Regions from separate parts of the Bradyrhizobium sp. USDA 327 genome, predicted to be linked through region 4. Evidence: predicted binding sites of a transcription regulator. Region 4 holds the regulator's gene; each other region holds the start of a gene.

Region 1 (3,640 bases), 2.3 Mb from region 4:
AGGCGCTTTTGCATCCCGATGACGTCGATCAGTTGCGCAAGGCGATCGCCGAATTCAACAAGGGCACGCGCGCCTATGAAACTGAGTTCCGCATTGTGCGGCCCGACGGCGAGGTGCGCTGGTGCGTCGGCACGGCGGCGGCGACGGTCGACCAGAGCGGGCGCGTGGTGCGCGTCAGCGGCGTCACCGTCGATATCACCGAACGCAAACGCGCCGAGGAGCGGCAGAATCTCCTGGCGCGGGAAGTCGATCATCGCGCCAAGAACGCGCTGGCGCTGGCGCAGTCGATCGTGCGCCTCACCCGGGCGGACGAGGTCAAGGACTACGTCAACGCCGTCGAGGGACGCATCAATGCACTGGCGCGCGTGCACACCATCCTGTCGCTGTCGAGCTGGCAGGGCGCCGAGCTCTCCAGGCTGATCGACGAGGAGCTTGCGCCCTATTCGCTCGGCGACCAGATCAGATTGTCGGGTCCCGAGGTTCAGTTGCTGCCGGCGACGGCCCAGACGCTGGCGCTCGCGCTGCACGAGCTCTTCACCAACTCGGCGAAGTATGGCGCGCTTTCGACTCGATCTGGGCGGCTCGCGATCGACTGGCAGGTCGAGGACGAGCTGCTCACGCTGAGCTGGGAGGAATCCGGCGGTCCGCTGGTCATGGCACCGAAATCTCGCGGCTTCGGTACGCGGAGCCTGCTTGCGAGCGTTGAGTCCCAGCTTGGCGGACAGGCGCAGTTCGATTGGCGCGCCGAGGGCCTGTTGTGCCGCCTGGAGGTGCCTCTGACGCGCAAGACGGCCACGGCCGGACCCGGCAAGTTCGACAGCGGCGGCTCCGCAGAATTGCAGCGCGCATCGGGTTAACCGGACGCCGCGCTCGTCATGTGCTGGGCCATCCGCGGTTCGCGCGGGACCCGCCCTTCCAGCCAGGCTTCCGTCCGTGCGAGATCGCGCAGGGCCCTGGCGTAGCGGCGCGCCGCGCTTCGTTCCGCTCCGCGCGGAAGCCTGCGGGCCTTGCGCAGAATGTCCGCAGCCGCGTTGCGATAGGCCAGCGAGCGGTAAAGAAAGACTACCTTACCCATATCCATGTTCCCGTTTTGATGGCGCTCATCCTCGCAAGCCCGGCATGAACGTCGGATGAAGCGGGCGATGACAATTATTTCAACCGAATGGAACCAGACAATCACGCGGGTGTTTGCATGCCAATTCGGGATGCACTCCCATGCGCACGAATAAGTCGTCTGAGCTGATCTCTGCCAGCGGACTTATCAAGCTGCTGACGCAGGCAATGATGGGCGCGGCCCTCGGCCTCACCTTCAGCCTCATGCTGGTTCTGTCCAATCCAGCCGTGGCCAACCTGCTCAATAACGGCGGAAGCCAGGCCATTCTGGTCTTCACTCTCACCTTGGTGACGACGTTCGCGATCGGTGCGACGCTCACTGGCGTCGTCTTCATCATTGACGAGGACAAGCAATCTTGAAGCGCGCGTGACCCGCAGGAGATGCTTTGTCGGGAACTCCTGCGGCGAAGAGCGGTTGGCTGCCTGCGTCAAATTAACTCAGGGAGTTTCCCGCATGAAGACGACCAAGCTCGCTCTCGCCGTAATGTTGGCAACCGGCCTTGCCGCCGCGCCGTTCGCCGTGCAGGCCAAGTCACACAAGGCCAAGCATGGATCCTCGATGTCATCGTCGCAGACCACCGGCGCCAACACCAAGTCCTCCAAGGGTGCTGATCCTTCCGGCCAAGGCGGCTCCGGCCCCGGCTCCGATCAGGGTGGCACCATGACGAACAAGGGCGGCATGACCAACACCAAATAGGCCACTCCCTGGAATCCATCGAGGGCTCCGCCCATTGCGGGGCCCTTTCTCTTGGTACTCGGGCGCAGTTTCAAATCCGATACGCGTCCGGATCCTCTTCCACCGCCCGCTCCCTGATCAGCGGGGCCCGCTCGCGCGCACGGGATTGCCGCCCGTCTTCGCGGGACGAAGGCGCACCCGGTCGCGGACGTCAGGCAGAACGTCGCTGCCACCAGCTGCCTTCCATTCGCCGATCAGGAGGTTGATTCTCCGGCGCAGATCCATCTGCGCCAGGGCCCTTTCCGTACAGTCGCGGTCGCGCTCGACGAGATCGCGCACCGACGCCTCGACGTCGGCCATTTCTAGCCTCAAGACTCTGATTTTACGTCGAATTTCATTAATTCTGTTGTCCATGGTTTATTAGAACAAAATAAGAACATATAGTCAAGTCACGATTTCAGAACGGAGAAAACAGATGCAGGTTCAGGGTAAATACGACGCCAGGGTTTTTCTTGGCGAGCAGATGACGCGGGCGCAGGGTCTCAGGCTGAAGCGGCTGAGCGAAGAGGCCTATCAGCCCGCCCAGTTTGCACGGGACCTGTCCTTCGGTGAGGCCGCACGGCGCATCCAGGCGCTGGAGGCGGAGATCGAGCTAGCGAACTCCTTCTAGGCTGCGTCGCGCGCCTGCACGTTGTGTACGCGCTGCCGGAACCATGGCTGAGCCGTGTGGTTCTCCTTCGCCAAGGGAGAACATGCATGGCACGTAAGGCAAAGAAACGTCGCTACTCACGCAGCTCCGGCAGCGATGTCGAAAGCGAGATGCGGCGCTACAAAAAGGGTACCGCGAAGAGCGGGCGCGGGGGACGCGGCGGCCGCGTGAAGAGCCGCAAGCAGGCAATCGCGATCGGACTGTCGAAGGCGCGCAAGAAGGGCAAGAAGGTCCCGAAGAAGGCATCGAAGCGGAAGAGTGCCAAGAAGACGTCGAGAAAATCGTCTAAGTCAAGCAAGTCGTCTAAGAAGTCGTCGAAGCGCAAATCCAGCAAGCGCTGACGCTGACCCGTCTCAGATCATGCTGCCCGGCATGAAGCAACGGATCGAAATCCCGAACGCCGTCTTCACCGGCCACACCATGGTGCGGCCGGCCCGGTTCGGCTCGGTGATGACGGCTTCGTCCGGCACCTCGATCCACTGCCCGTCCAGACGCACGCGGTAACGCCCGTTATGCGACTCCCAGTCGGGATCGGCGACGGCAAATCCGTCCGCATCCGAGCAGCACGGACCGAGCTGGCTGCGCAGACTGTCGAACCATGGTTTCAGGGGGGAGTTCGCGTAGCGGCCGTCGTCACGCCCGAGCGCGTTTCCGCCCCAGAGCACCAATGACGCTGTGAGCAGTGCACTCCTCCGCGAGAGCTTCAATCGAACCATGTCGGCACCGATCAAATGCGAACCGCCGGCAAGTTCCACAAAGCGGCGGCAAGTTCGAGTTCCACGACTGCAACCCACCTTGCGACTCCCTTGTCGCAGCGGTGCTGGAACTGTGATCAACGAACACGGCTTTTTCGGACGAACTGCTTCACCATTCCTGTGTTAACGAGAATGTTATCGATAACCCAACGGGAATTTCGAGGCGGAACAGGAAAGGCGGCCTGAGGGCCGCCTTTTTTGATCTGCGTCGCACGATACGCGCGACTCTACGCGAGCGGAACTGCGACGAATCTTGTCGCCTCCGCGCTTCTCACCTGCAACAGCACGCTGCGCTTGCCCGACGATTTGGCCTGCGCCAGCTCCGAACGGACGTCGCCGACATTGGCGACCGCCTTGCCGCCGACATTGAGGATGACGTCGCCGGTC
Region 2 (3,640 bases), 2.4 Mb from region 4:
CGGGCTGCCGCACCTCGACAGCGAAGCTGCGGAAGTCGGGCAGCTTCAGCTCCTTTTTCAACAGGCCGCCATTGGCGTGAGGATTGGCGCCCATGCGCCTGACACCTTCAGGTGCGAGCGCCTGAAGCTCGGGAGCGAGCGCGCCGTTCGCGTCGAACAGTTTTTCCGGCTCGTAGCTGCGCATCCAGTCTTCGAGCACTTTCAGGTGCGCCGGATTTTCGCGGCAGCCGGCGACAGGCACTTGATGCGCGCGCCAAAAGCCCTCGACCTTCTTGCCGTCGACTTCCTTCGGGCCGGTCCAGCCCTTCGGGCTGCGCAGCACGATCATCGGCCAGCGCGGCCGCTCGACGCTTGTCCGCCCGTCGCGGGCGTGCTGCTGGATCGAGCGGATGCTGGCGAGTGCGACATCGAGCGCATCCGCCATGGCACGGTGCATCAATTTGGGATCATCGCCCGCGACGAACAGCGGCTCGTGCCCGTACCCGCGGAAGAGATCGCGGATCTCCGCATCTCCCATCCGTCCGAGCACGGTGGGATTTGCGATCTTGTAGCCGTTGAGATGCAGGATCGGCAGCACGGCGCCGTCATGCGCCGGGTTCAGGAACTTGTTCGAGTGCCAGGACGCGGCGAGAGGGCCGGTCTCGGCCTCGCCGTCGCCGACGACACAGGCGACGATCAAATCAGGATTGTCGAAGGCCGCGCCATAGGCGTGCACCAGCGCGTAGCCGAGCTCGCCGCCTTCGTGGATCGAGCCCGGCGTTTCCGGCGCCGCGTGGCTCGGAATGCCGCCCGGGAAGGAGAACTGCCTGAATAGCTTGCGTAATCCGTCCGCATCGCGCGCGATGTCGGGATAGATCTCGCTGTAGCTGCCTTCGAGATAGGTGTTGGCGACCATGCCGGGGCCGCCATGGCCGGGTCCGCAGACATAGATGATGTTGAGGTCCAGCGCGCGGATCACGCGATTGAGATGGGCATAGATGAAGTTCAGGCCGGGCGTGGTGCCCCAATGGCCGAGCAAACGCGGCTTGATATGCTCGGGCCGCAACGGCTCACGCAGCAACGGATTGTCGAGCAGGTAGATTTGCCCGACCGAGAGGTAGTTGGCGGCACGCCAATAGCGATCGAGCAGATCGAGGTCGCCGGTCGCGGCGGCCGCTTTTTGTTGAATTGTCATGTTCCTTCGGCTTTCACCCAGCGATCGTCACCAACTTTGTTCCGGCACGATCGATCCCTGTGCGGGATCAAACGAAATCGTCGTGACGGGCGTATTGCGTGAGGTCAAAGCCGCGCGCCCGAAATTTGGGCGGCTACTTTGCATGGGGTTGTTTTCACGTTTCTTGTTTGTGTTCTTGATTTGTTCCTTTTGCGTGCTATCTTGATTGCATGAGTCCAGCATCCTCTCATGCTCTCAAGCACCCGCCGGTCACGGCGCCCTCCGAGCCGGCGGGTGCGCCTTCAGATTTCCCCGAGCTTGGCGTCGCCATCGATCGCGCGCGAAGGCGAGGGCGGGGCGCACAATCCAATGCCAGCGGCCGTTACGAGGCCGAGGCGCGCGTCGCTTTCGACGACGGCTGGCAGAGCCTGGAAGAGCTGCCGCCGTTCAAGACCAGTGTCGGTGTCGACACCTCGCGCAAGGTGATCACCCGCAACGATTCCCCGGACATTGGCTTCGACCGCTCGATCAATCCCTATCGCGGCTGCGAGCACGGCTGCGTCTACTGCTTCGCGCGACCGACGCATGCCTATCTCGGCCTCTCGCCGGGGCTGGATTTCGAGTCGAAGCTGTTCGTGAAGCCCGAGGCGCCGGCGCTGCTCGAGAAGGAGCTCGCCGCCACCGGCTACGAACCCAGGATGATCGCGATCGGCACCAACACCGATCCCTACCAGCCGATCGAGCGCGAGCGAAAGATCATGCGCGGAATCCTCGAGGTGCTGGAACGCGCCAGCCATCCCGTCGGCATCGTCACCAAATCGGCGCTGGTGGTGCGCGACATCGACATTCTGGCACGGATGGCCAAGCGCAACCTCGCCAAGGTCGCGATTTCGGTCACCTCGCTCGATCCGAAGCTCGCGCGCACCATGGAGCCGCGGGCTTCGACGCCGCCGAAGCGGCTGGAGGCGCTGAAGCAGCTCTCGGATGCCGGCATTCCGACCACGGTGATGGTCGCGCCCGTGATCCCCGCGCTGAACGATTCCGAGATCGAGCGCATCCTCGATGCCGCCGCCCATGCCGGCGTCAAGGAAGCCTCCTATGTGCTGCTGCGACTGCCGCTCGAGGTCCGCGATCTCTTCCGCGAATGGCTGATGGCGAACTATCCGGACCGCTATCGCCACGTCTTCACCCTGATTCGCGACATGCGCGGCGGGCGCGACTACGATGCGAAATGGGGCGAGCGGATGAAGGGCACCGGCCCGATGGCCTGGACCATCGGCCGCCGCTTCGAGATCGCCTGCGACAGGCTCGGTCTCAACAAGCGGCGCTCCAAGCTGACCACGGATCACTTTGCGCGGCCGAAGCGGAACGGCGATCAGCTCAGCCTGTTCTGACAGGGAAGGTGAAAGAGGCATGGCATGAGTCAGGAATTGGCGGCTCCGGCGCCGAGGCTCACCGTCGTCACGCTGGGCGTGAGCGACATCCGCGCCAGCATCGCCTTTTACGATGCACTCGGCTTCTCGCGCCGGCTGAAGGCCACCGGGGAGGCCGTCGCCTTCTACGATACCGGTGGTCCGGTGCTCGCCCTGTATCCGTGGGATCAACTCGCGGCAGATGCGACCTTGCAGGACGCGCCGAGGCCATCGACCTTTCGCGGCATGACGCTCGCCTGGAACTGCCGGACGCGTGAGGAGGTCGATGCGGTGCTGGCCTTCGCCATCGGGAAGGGGGCCGGCCTGCTGAGGGCGGCGCACGAGACCGACTACGGCGGCTATTCCGGCTATTTCACCGACCCCGACGGCCATCCTTGGGAGGTCGTGGTCGCGCCCGGTATCGAGGTGGGCGAGGACCGCCGGGTACATCTGGCGGACTAGGACGGCCTGAATAGTGGGAATATCCTGGGTTCCCGGTTGCGCTGGCGAAGCCCCTTGCGCACGATCCCGGCCATGATTCGGGACAAGTCCGCCAAGAACCCAGCCAAAGACGCGCCAAAAAAGGAGGCTGCGAAGAAGGCCGCGCCTGCCAACGAGGCCAAAGCGCCTCCGGCCAAGGCTCCGAAGGTTCCTGCCGGCAGGAAAGGCATCATTGCCATTGCTCCCCCTAGCTTCCGCCGCGAGCGCGCGCTGATCAAGCGCGGCGTCTGGCCTGTTGCCGGGTGCGACGAGGCCGGCCGCGGCCCGCTGGCCGGTCCCGTGGTGGCAGCGGCTGTGATTCTCGATCCCGATCGCATCCCGCGCGGTATCGATGATTCCAAGCGGCTGACTGCCGAGGAGCGCGAGAAGCTGTTCGACAAGATCTGCGCCACCGCGCAGGTCTCGGTCGCCGTCGCCTCGCCCTCGCGGATCGACCGCGACAACATCCTGCGTGCCTCGCTGTGGGCACTGAAGCGCGCCGTGGTGGCACTGCCGGAGGCGCCCAGGCACGTCTTCGTCGACGGCCGCGACCGGCTCGACACCGAATGCGATTGCGAGGCGGTGATCGGCGGCG
Region 3 (3,640 bases), 1.8 Mb from region 4:
CCAGCGCATGCGCGAGCAGCGTGGAGAACCGCGCGCCAAACCGCGCCGTGATCTCGTGGGAATTGCGCAAGGCAACATCGCCGATGGTCTTCAGACCGGCGCGGCGCAAGCCGGTCGTGATCGCCTCGCCCGCCCCGAGTGCGGACACCGGAAACTGGTCGATCGCAGCCGCCTCCCCACCATCTGCAACGATGGTTCCCGTGGCCTGCCGCGTCAGCGTGCGCGCGCAGACCGAGGTCCCGGCAATCGCGGCGCTGACGGCAAAGCCCTGCCGGTCGAGCGCCCGGACCAGCGTCCGCAAAAGCGCGGCTTCGCCGCCGAACAGATGCGCGCAGCCGGTGATGTCGAGGAACAGCCCGTGCGGCGCGTCGAGCGCCACCAGCGGCGTGAAGCGGTCGCACCAGTCGGCAATATCGCTGAGCGTCTTCGCATCGGCCACGATATCGGCATCGAACACCCTCAGGTCGGGACACATCGCCCGCGCATTGGCCAGGGGTTGGCCGATATACAGGCCGAGGCGCTCGGCGGCCTCGTCCAGCGCATGGATCACCAGCGCATTGTTGTCCTTGATGACGACGATGCTCGGCTCATGATTGGCTTTACCCAGCCCGGCGCTGCCGAAAAACCGCTGGATCCGGTCGATGGGCAGGCGCGGCAGCCACAGGCTGAGGATACGTCGACGGTTCACTGAACTGGCACTCATCACAATTCCATTCCATGATCCACCGGCCGCACGGGCCATGACGATTGCGCAAGAGTTCGGCATCGAAGCGCGGCGCGCCCCATGTGCTCCATGCCTGCCCCGGCGGTGAATGTGCCGCGCGCAGCATCCATCGCGTCTCCGCAGTCGAGGGCAAAGGTTGTGCGGCCATGCGCAGGAGCAACCCGGTAACGCCGGAAGATTGCGCGGCGAGCGTCAGCTTGCGGCTTGCCACGAGATCGAACTGTCTGATCTCGCCCCAGAGCTCGAGCACGACGGCGCCCAGCGCATCGCAGGCGAGCGCATCGGCCGAGGTGCGCAGCGCGCTCTCGACATCGGCGGCGCGCACCATCACCACGCGGCGCGGATCGAGGCCGAGTTCGGCTAGCCCGCTCATCGACAGCGCGCCCGTCTCTATCTCCGAAAAATCCTGCCGCACCCACAGCAGCGGCCGACGCGCGCTCACGCGTCCCGCAAGGCCCATGACGAAGCCGGTCGCGGCAGCGCCCTGACGCCCCTCGCAAAACACCTCATGGACCGCCGCGCGCGCGAGCCCGCCCTTCAGCGCGCCATCGGCTTCGTGATGGCCGAGCGCGACGCGATCATGCTGATGCACGATTTCCGCCGTCTCGATGCGTTCGATCTGGCCGCGCAAGGTCGCAAGCGCGCTGTTGCGTGCGCCGCTCATGCTCGCCGCTCCTTCAGGAATTGGTGCCGTGGCCTTCAAAAGAAGAACCAACGGCTGGCTCATTTGTTCATGATATGTTCTAATATAAAGCTAACGGGGCCAGAAGAGTCAATCGAATTGGCGCTCGATCGGATTCGTGAGCTGAATCAAAGGGATTCAAGGATGGACGTACAACGCAAGCTGGAAATCCTGGCGGACGCCGCCAAATACGACGCGTCCTGTGCCTCCAGCGGCACCGAGAAGCGGGATTCCAGCGACGGCAAGGGGATGGGCTCGACCGCGCCCGGCATGGGGATCTGCCATTCCTACGCGCCGGACGGACGCTGCATCTCGCTGCTCAAGGTGCTGCTGACCAACGCCTGCAATTACGATTGCCTCTATTGCGTCAACCGCGCCTCCTCGAACGTGCCGCGCGCCCGCTTCACCGTCGACGAGGTCGTCAAGCTGACGCTCGACTTCTACCGGCGCAATTACATCGAGGGCCTGTTTCTCTCCTCCGGCATCATCCGCAGCCCCGACTACACCATGGAGCAGGTGGTCAGCGTCGCGCGCAAGCTGCGCGAGGAGCATCACTTCCGCGGCTACATTCACCTGAAGACCATTCCCGAAGCCGACGACGCGCTGATCGCGGAAGCCGGCAAATATGCCGACCGCCTCTCCATCAACATCGAGATGCCTGAGGAGACGAGCCTGCAGCAATTCGCGCCCGAGAAGGACGTTCGCGCGATCCGCCGCACCATGGGCCGGCTGCGGCTAAAGCTGGACGAGGCCGAGGACAGCCGCAGCGCAAAGACCAAGGCCAAGCCGCAGCGCTTCGCACCGGCCGGCCAGAGCACGCAGATGATCGTCGGCGCCGACGCGGCCTCCGATCACACCATCCTGCACACCAGCGCCAATCTCTATGGCGCCTACCGGCTGCGGCGCGTCTATTACTCCGCCTTCAGCCCGATCCCCGATGCCAGCCGTGCACTTCCTCTGCGGGCACCGCCGCTGCTGCGCGAGCACCGGCTCTACCAGGCCGACTGGCTGATGCGGTTCTACGGCTTCGACGTCGGCGAGATCGTCGACGACAGCGCGATGCTGCCGCTCGACATCGATCCCAAGCTGGCCTGGGCGCTCCGCCACCGCGACCGCTTTCCGCTCGACGTCAACCGCGCCAGCCGCGAGGAATTGCTGCGCGTGCCAGGCTTCGGCACCAAGGCGGTCGAACGCATCATCGCGACGCGGCGCACCACTACGATCCGTCTTGCCGATCTCGCGCGGCTGCACGTGCCCCGGCACAAGGCGCTGCCGTTCATTGTCCTCAGCGATCATCGCCCCTCGCTCCATCGGCTCGACGAAGCGCGGCTGATCGACCGGTTCAAGCCGAAGGCAACGCAACTCGGATTTGGCTTCTGATGCAGTACATCACCCTCGATACGGAAACTGATTTCGACGGCTGGCGCAAAGCTGCCCGTACGCTCGTTCTACGTCATGTGGAGCCGCGTGATATCACCTGGACCGTGCGAGGTGGCGAAGCGGAGTTGTTTGCGCCACCCGCGCCGTCTCCGATCCTTGAGGTGAACGACGGCACCTTCAACGTATCAGCAAAATTCGTCGAGCTGGCCAAGGCCGCCATCCTGCACCGCGATGTCGAGCGTTTTGCGATCCTCTATCGCCTGCTCTGGCGATTGAAGGACAATCACGACCTCATCGAGGTTGCGACCGATCCTGACGTCGCGCAAGTCACGGCCATGGCAAAGGCGGTCCATCGCGACGAGCACAAGATGCACGCCTTCGTCCGCTTCCGCGAGATCGGCCGGGAACGCCAGGCGCATTACGTCGCCTGGTTCGAGCCGGAGCATCACATCGTCGAGCTCGCTGCGCCGTTCTTCGCCAAGCGCTTTGCCGACATGCCCTGGTCGATCCTGACACCGGACCTCTGCGCGCATTGGGATGGCCACGCACTTTCGTTCACATCCGGCGTCAGCAGGAGCGAAGCACCGAGCGAAGACCGGCTGGAAGAAACCTGGCGGCGCTACTACGCCAGCATCTTCAATCCGGCCCGGCTCAAGGTGAAGGCGATGCAGACCGAGATGCCGAAGAAATATTGGAGGAACCTGCCCGAGGCCTCGATCATTAAGCCTCTGATCGAGGACGCCGAGCGCATGACCGGTGCTATGATCGCCAATGCCGCAACCGATCCGCGCAAGCCTCAGAAGCGGCCGGAGGCTCCGATGAAACGCAAGCCAGCTGCCGACGATCTCGAAGCG
Region 4 (3,640 bases):
TGAGGAGCGGTGCGGGGGAGGTCGGACCGGATTTCGCAGGACGCAAACCATACCATCTCGCCGGCCTCGGCCGGCGATGGCATTTCATTCCTGGCCCACGACCATCGGCCGGGGCGACGACGTCAGCCGATCGGCAGGCGCGTGATGGTGGACCGCGTGTCGGCGACGATCTGCGGCTTGTGCTCGCGTTCGCCAACCGGCTGGGTCACCGGCAGTTGCAGCACGGTCGCGCGCTGGCCTTCGACGAGCTGTGTCACCAGCACGTATTTGCCGTCGGGGAATTCGATCGCGTCATGATGGCGATCGGGAATGTGCGGGTCGATCTTGCCGAACTTGCCGACGCGGGAGTTCACGGTGCGCGTCCAGATCCAGCGATTGTCGTAACGGACGTTGTCGGCGAAAGCGAGCTCCGTTCCCGGCAGCAGGCAGACCGCGACGGAGAGATCGGCTTCGGAGGCGAAGCCGCGCGTCGAGGTGCCACGGAAGGTTGTCGTGACGATCGTCTCGCCGACTTCGGCGGGGCGCGTCGCGACGGCATGCAGGCTGTAGTCACACATCGGGTGCTCCTCATGCGAAGATAGCAACCCGCACCTCTTTTGGAGGCGCAGGCCTCTATCAGGTGGAAGCACGCAACATTCTGCTTCGTTGTAGGCAAATCTGCGGCTGCGTCCGCAAGCCGCGATCACATTATCTTTCCCGGATTCGATAGGAACAAAGCCGATGCATGCGTATTCGGAAGGCGTGCGTCAGCGCCCCGCGGGCGCCGACCAGCCTGAGTATTGCCAGCTCGCTTGCGGAATGGCGGTGCGATTGTATGGCAGTGGCTTACGTCACTGCTGCTGCGATCGGCGCAGCGACGATCGTCCATGAAACGTCTGGCGCAACACCTGTCCTCGCATTCTCAGGCCGCGAAGCGATCATGCGCCGTGCGGCGTGTCGAGGATGTGGCGCCGAAAGAGGGGGCCGGACAATCTGAGCAGAACCGGAAAAATCATCCAGCCGGAGCGGACAGCGGATCCGCTCCAATAGGTGTCGAACGATCGCAGGACCGCTCAGTACTTGCGGTACAGCCCGATCAGCTTGCCCTGAATCTTCACGCGGTTCGGCGGAAGAATGCGGACCTCGTAGGCGGCGTTGGCGGGCTCGAGCGCGATAGAGGCGCCGCGGCGGCGGAAGCGCTTGAGCGTGGCTTCCTCGTCGTCGATCAGCGCCACCACGATGTCGCCGGTATCGGCGCTCTCGTTGCGCTGGATCAGCGCCATGTCGCCATCGAGGATGCCGGCCTCGACCATCGAATCGCCGCGGACTTCGAGCGCGTAATGCTCGCCCGAGCCGAGCATGTCGGGCGGCACGCTGATGGTGTGGCTGCGGGTCTGCAGCGCCTCGATCGGCGTGCCGGCCGCGATGCGGCCCATCACGGGCACCGCGACGGGACGCTCGCCCTCGTCCACAGGCGGGCTGGAGGTCGCGCGCACCTTGCCGAGATTGCCCTCGATGACGCTCGGCGTGAAGCCGCGGCGGCTGCCGGCGGCGGCCTGGAGCTCGGGCAGCTTGATCACCTCGATGGCACGGGCGCGGTTGGGCAGGCGGCGGATGAAGCCGCGCTCCTCGAGCGCGGTGATCAGGCGATGGATGCCTGACTTCGAGCGCAGGTCGAGCGCATCCTTCATCTCGTCGAAGGACGGCGGCACGCCGCTTTCCTTCAGACGTTCGCTGATGAACCGTAGAAGCTCGTATTGTTTGCGCGTCAACATCTCGACGAAAGTCCCCCGGTTGATGTCGTTCGATTCCGAGACGAGGAGTTCAGCGATAAGCTGCTACACGTTCGAAACAAATCATGAACGGACACTATATGTTCGATATGTGTTCCGCAACTGCTTAATTTACGGTGAACAGAGCGAAGCTCGCGCGATGCGTGTGGCCGTGCAGCTCAGGCGGGCAGGCGCAGCACCTCGCAAGGCGTGCCGGCCTCGGCCCTCGGCGCGAACGGTGCGCGCACGAGAAGTACCTGCGCCGCAGCGAGATTCGCAAGCAGAGAGGAGTCCTGATGGCTGACGGGATGGGCAACGAGCGCGCCGTCGTCACGCTGTTCCAGGCGCGCACGCAGATAATCCTCGCGCTGGTCGTTGGCACCGAGATCGCGGCCCAGCACGGCGCGCTCGCGGTGATGATGGATCACTGAACGGCCCGACAGGGCGCGAATCAGCGGCACCATGAACAGGAAGGCGCACACGTAAGACGACACGGGATTGCCGGGCAGGCCGATCACGCGCATTGCGCCGAGCCGTCCGTGCATCATCGGCTTGCCGGGCCGAATCGCGATCTTCCAGAACGACATCGAGATGCCTTCGTCCTTGAGCGCCTGCTGGACCAGATCGTGGTCGCCGACCGATGCGCCACCGGTCGTGATCAGGATGTCGGCGCCGCTCTCCCGGGCGCGACGGATGCCGGCGGAAGTGGCCTCCAGCGTATCGGCGGCAACGCCGAGGTCGATGGTCTCGGCGCCCTCGCTGCGGGCGAGCGCGTGCAGGGCATAGCCATTGGAATAGACGATCTGCCCGTGACCGGGCGTGGTGCCGGGCATCACCAACTCGTCGCCGGTGGCGAGGATCGCGACCCTCGGACGGCGGCAGACGGCGAGATGCGGGTGATTCATTCCGGCGGCCAGCGCGAGATCGCGCTCCGTGAGACGGCTTCCCTTGCGGAGCAGCACGTCTCCCTCGCGGAAGTCGACGCCGGCGGGGCGGATGTGCCGCCCGGAAATCGCGGCTTCCTTGATCGTGACAAGCTTGCCTTCCGCGACGGTGTCCTCCTGGATCACGACCGCATCGGCGCCGTCGGGAACGACGCCGCCGGTGAAGATCCGCACGGCTTCGCCGGGGCCAACCCTTCCCGCGAACGGGCGACCCGCCGCGACCTCGCCGACGACCGCGAGCCTGGAATCGACCGTTGCCGCGTCGGCCGCGCGCACGGCATAGCCGTCCATCGCCGACATGGCCTCCGGTGGCTGCGTGCGCCGCGAAGCGACGTCGCGCGCAAGCACGCGATGGTAGGCCTCATCGAGGGAAACCATCTCTTCAGGCAGCGGCTCTGCACCCGCCAGCACCGCGGCAAGCGCGTCAGAAACGGGCATGAGGGCCACGGGCGGAAACTCCTGCAAATCGTTGGCGAGAGTTCTAGCCGAGTGCAGGCGCGAGGCAAAGCAGCACACAGGATGATTTATCCTGCGCGATTTCCGTCGTGGGCAGGGAGCTCAAGTCCGCCGCGGCATGATCCGGACGGCGAGACAGACCGGCACGAGGATAGCCATGGCGAGGACGAGAATGACGAGCACCACGGCCAACATCGCTCAACGTCCTGTCGGATCGCTCGGACCGACGTCCGGTGCCACGTCGGGAGCTCTGGGATCCTGATCCTTGTCGGGCAGCGGATCGGCCAGGGACTTCAGGTCGGCCGCCTTGCTGATCAGCTTGGCGGAGAGGTCAGAATCCGAGGTGGTTCTGGCGAATTCAAGCAGGAGAGAGGCTTGCTTGGTGAGATAGGTTTTGCCCAGCACGTCGATCAGTCCGATGTAGAAATCCCAACAGACTCATGAGTCCGAAGGGTGGTACTCCGTTCCCGGAACTCCGTATAAAAATGC

What was found. Region 4 encodes LexA, which represses DNA repair genes until DNA is damaged. Its sites were predicted from a motif close to TGTTCNNNNTGTGTTCNG; they were not measured.
Region 1: ABIA42_RS04845 (DUF3072 domain-containing protein) is a predicted target of LexA. The motif match lies at 2,211-2,228, and genes of this name have one in related genera.
Region 2: ABIA42_RS04465 (PA0069 family radical SAM protein) is a predicted target of LexA. The motif match lies at 1,345-1,362, and genes of this name have one in related genera.
Region 3: ABIA42_RS07280 (putative DNA modification/repair radical SAM protein) is a predicted target of LexA. The motif match lies at 1,453-1,470, and genes of this name have one in related genera.

The regions. Positions count from the first base shown of each region.
Region 1 is NZ_JBGCCW010000001.1:1,089,207-1,092,846, reverse strand. It holds gene ABIA42_RS04870 (HWE histidine kinase domain-containing protein) at 1-857, shown strand, start outside; gene ABIA42_RS04865 (hypothetical protein) at 854-1,075, opposite strand; gene ABIA42_RS04860 (hypothetical protein) at 1,216-1,473, shown strand; gene ABIA42_RS04855 (hypothetical protein) at 1,568-1,810, shown strand; gene ABIA42_RS04850 (hypothetical protein) at 1,928-2,149, opposite strand; gene ABIA42_RS04845 (DUF3072 domain-containing protein) at 2,265-2,459, shown strand; gene ABIA42_RS04840 (DUF6496 domain-containing protein) at 2,546-2,839, shown strand; gene ABIA42_RS04835 (hypothetical protein) at 2,852-3,214, opposite strand; gene ABIA42_RS04830 (Do family serine endopeptidase) at 3,481-3,640, opposite strand, start outside.
Region 2 is NZ_JBGCCW010000001.1:1,010,613-1,014,252, forward strand. It holds gene ABIA42_RS04460 (phosphoketolase) at 1-1,174, opposite strand, end outside; gene ABIA42_RS04465 (PA0069 family radical SAM protein) at 1,384-2,547, shown strand; gene ABIA42_RS04470 (VOC family protein) at 2,572-3,027, shown strand; gene ABIA42_RS04475 (ribonuclease HII) at 3,100-3,640, shown strand, end outside.
Region 3 is NZ_JBGCCW010000001.1:1,613,231-1,616,870, reverse strand. It holds gene ABIA42_RS07290 (DNA polymerase Y family protein) at 1-703, opposite strand, end outside; gene ABIA42_RS07285 (ImuA family protein) at 600-1,388, opposite strand; gene ABIA42_RS07280 (putative DNA modification/repair radical SAM protein) at 1,551-2,786, shown strand; gene ABIA42_RS07275 (UdgX family uracil-DNA binding protein) at 2,786-3,640, shown strand, end outside.
Region 4 is NZ_JBGCCW010000001.1:3,372,160-3,375,799, reverse strand. It holds gene ABIA42_RS15535 (ComEC/Rec2 family competence protein) at 1-3, shown strand, start outside; gene ABIA42_RS15530 (hypothetical protein) at 123-557, opposite strand; gene lexA (transcriptional repressor LexA) at 1,053-1,754, opposite strand; gene glp (gephyrin-like molybdotransferase Glp) at 1,931-3,142, opposite strand; gene ABIA42_RS15515 (hypothetical protein) at 3,350-3,556, opposite strand.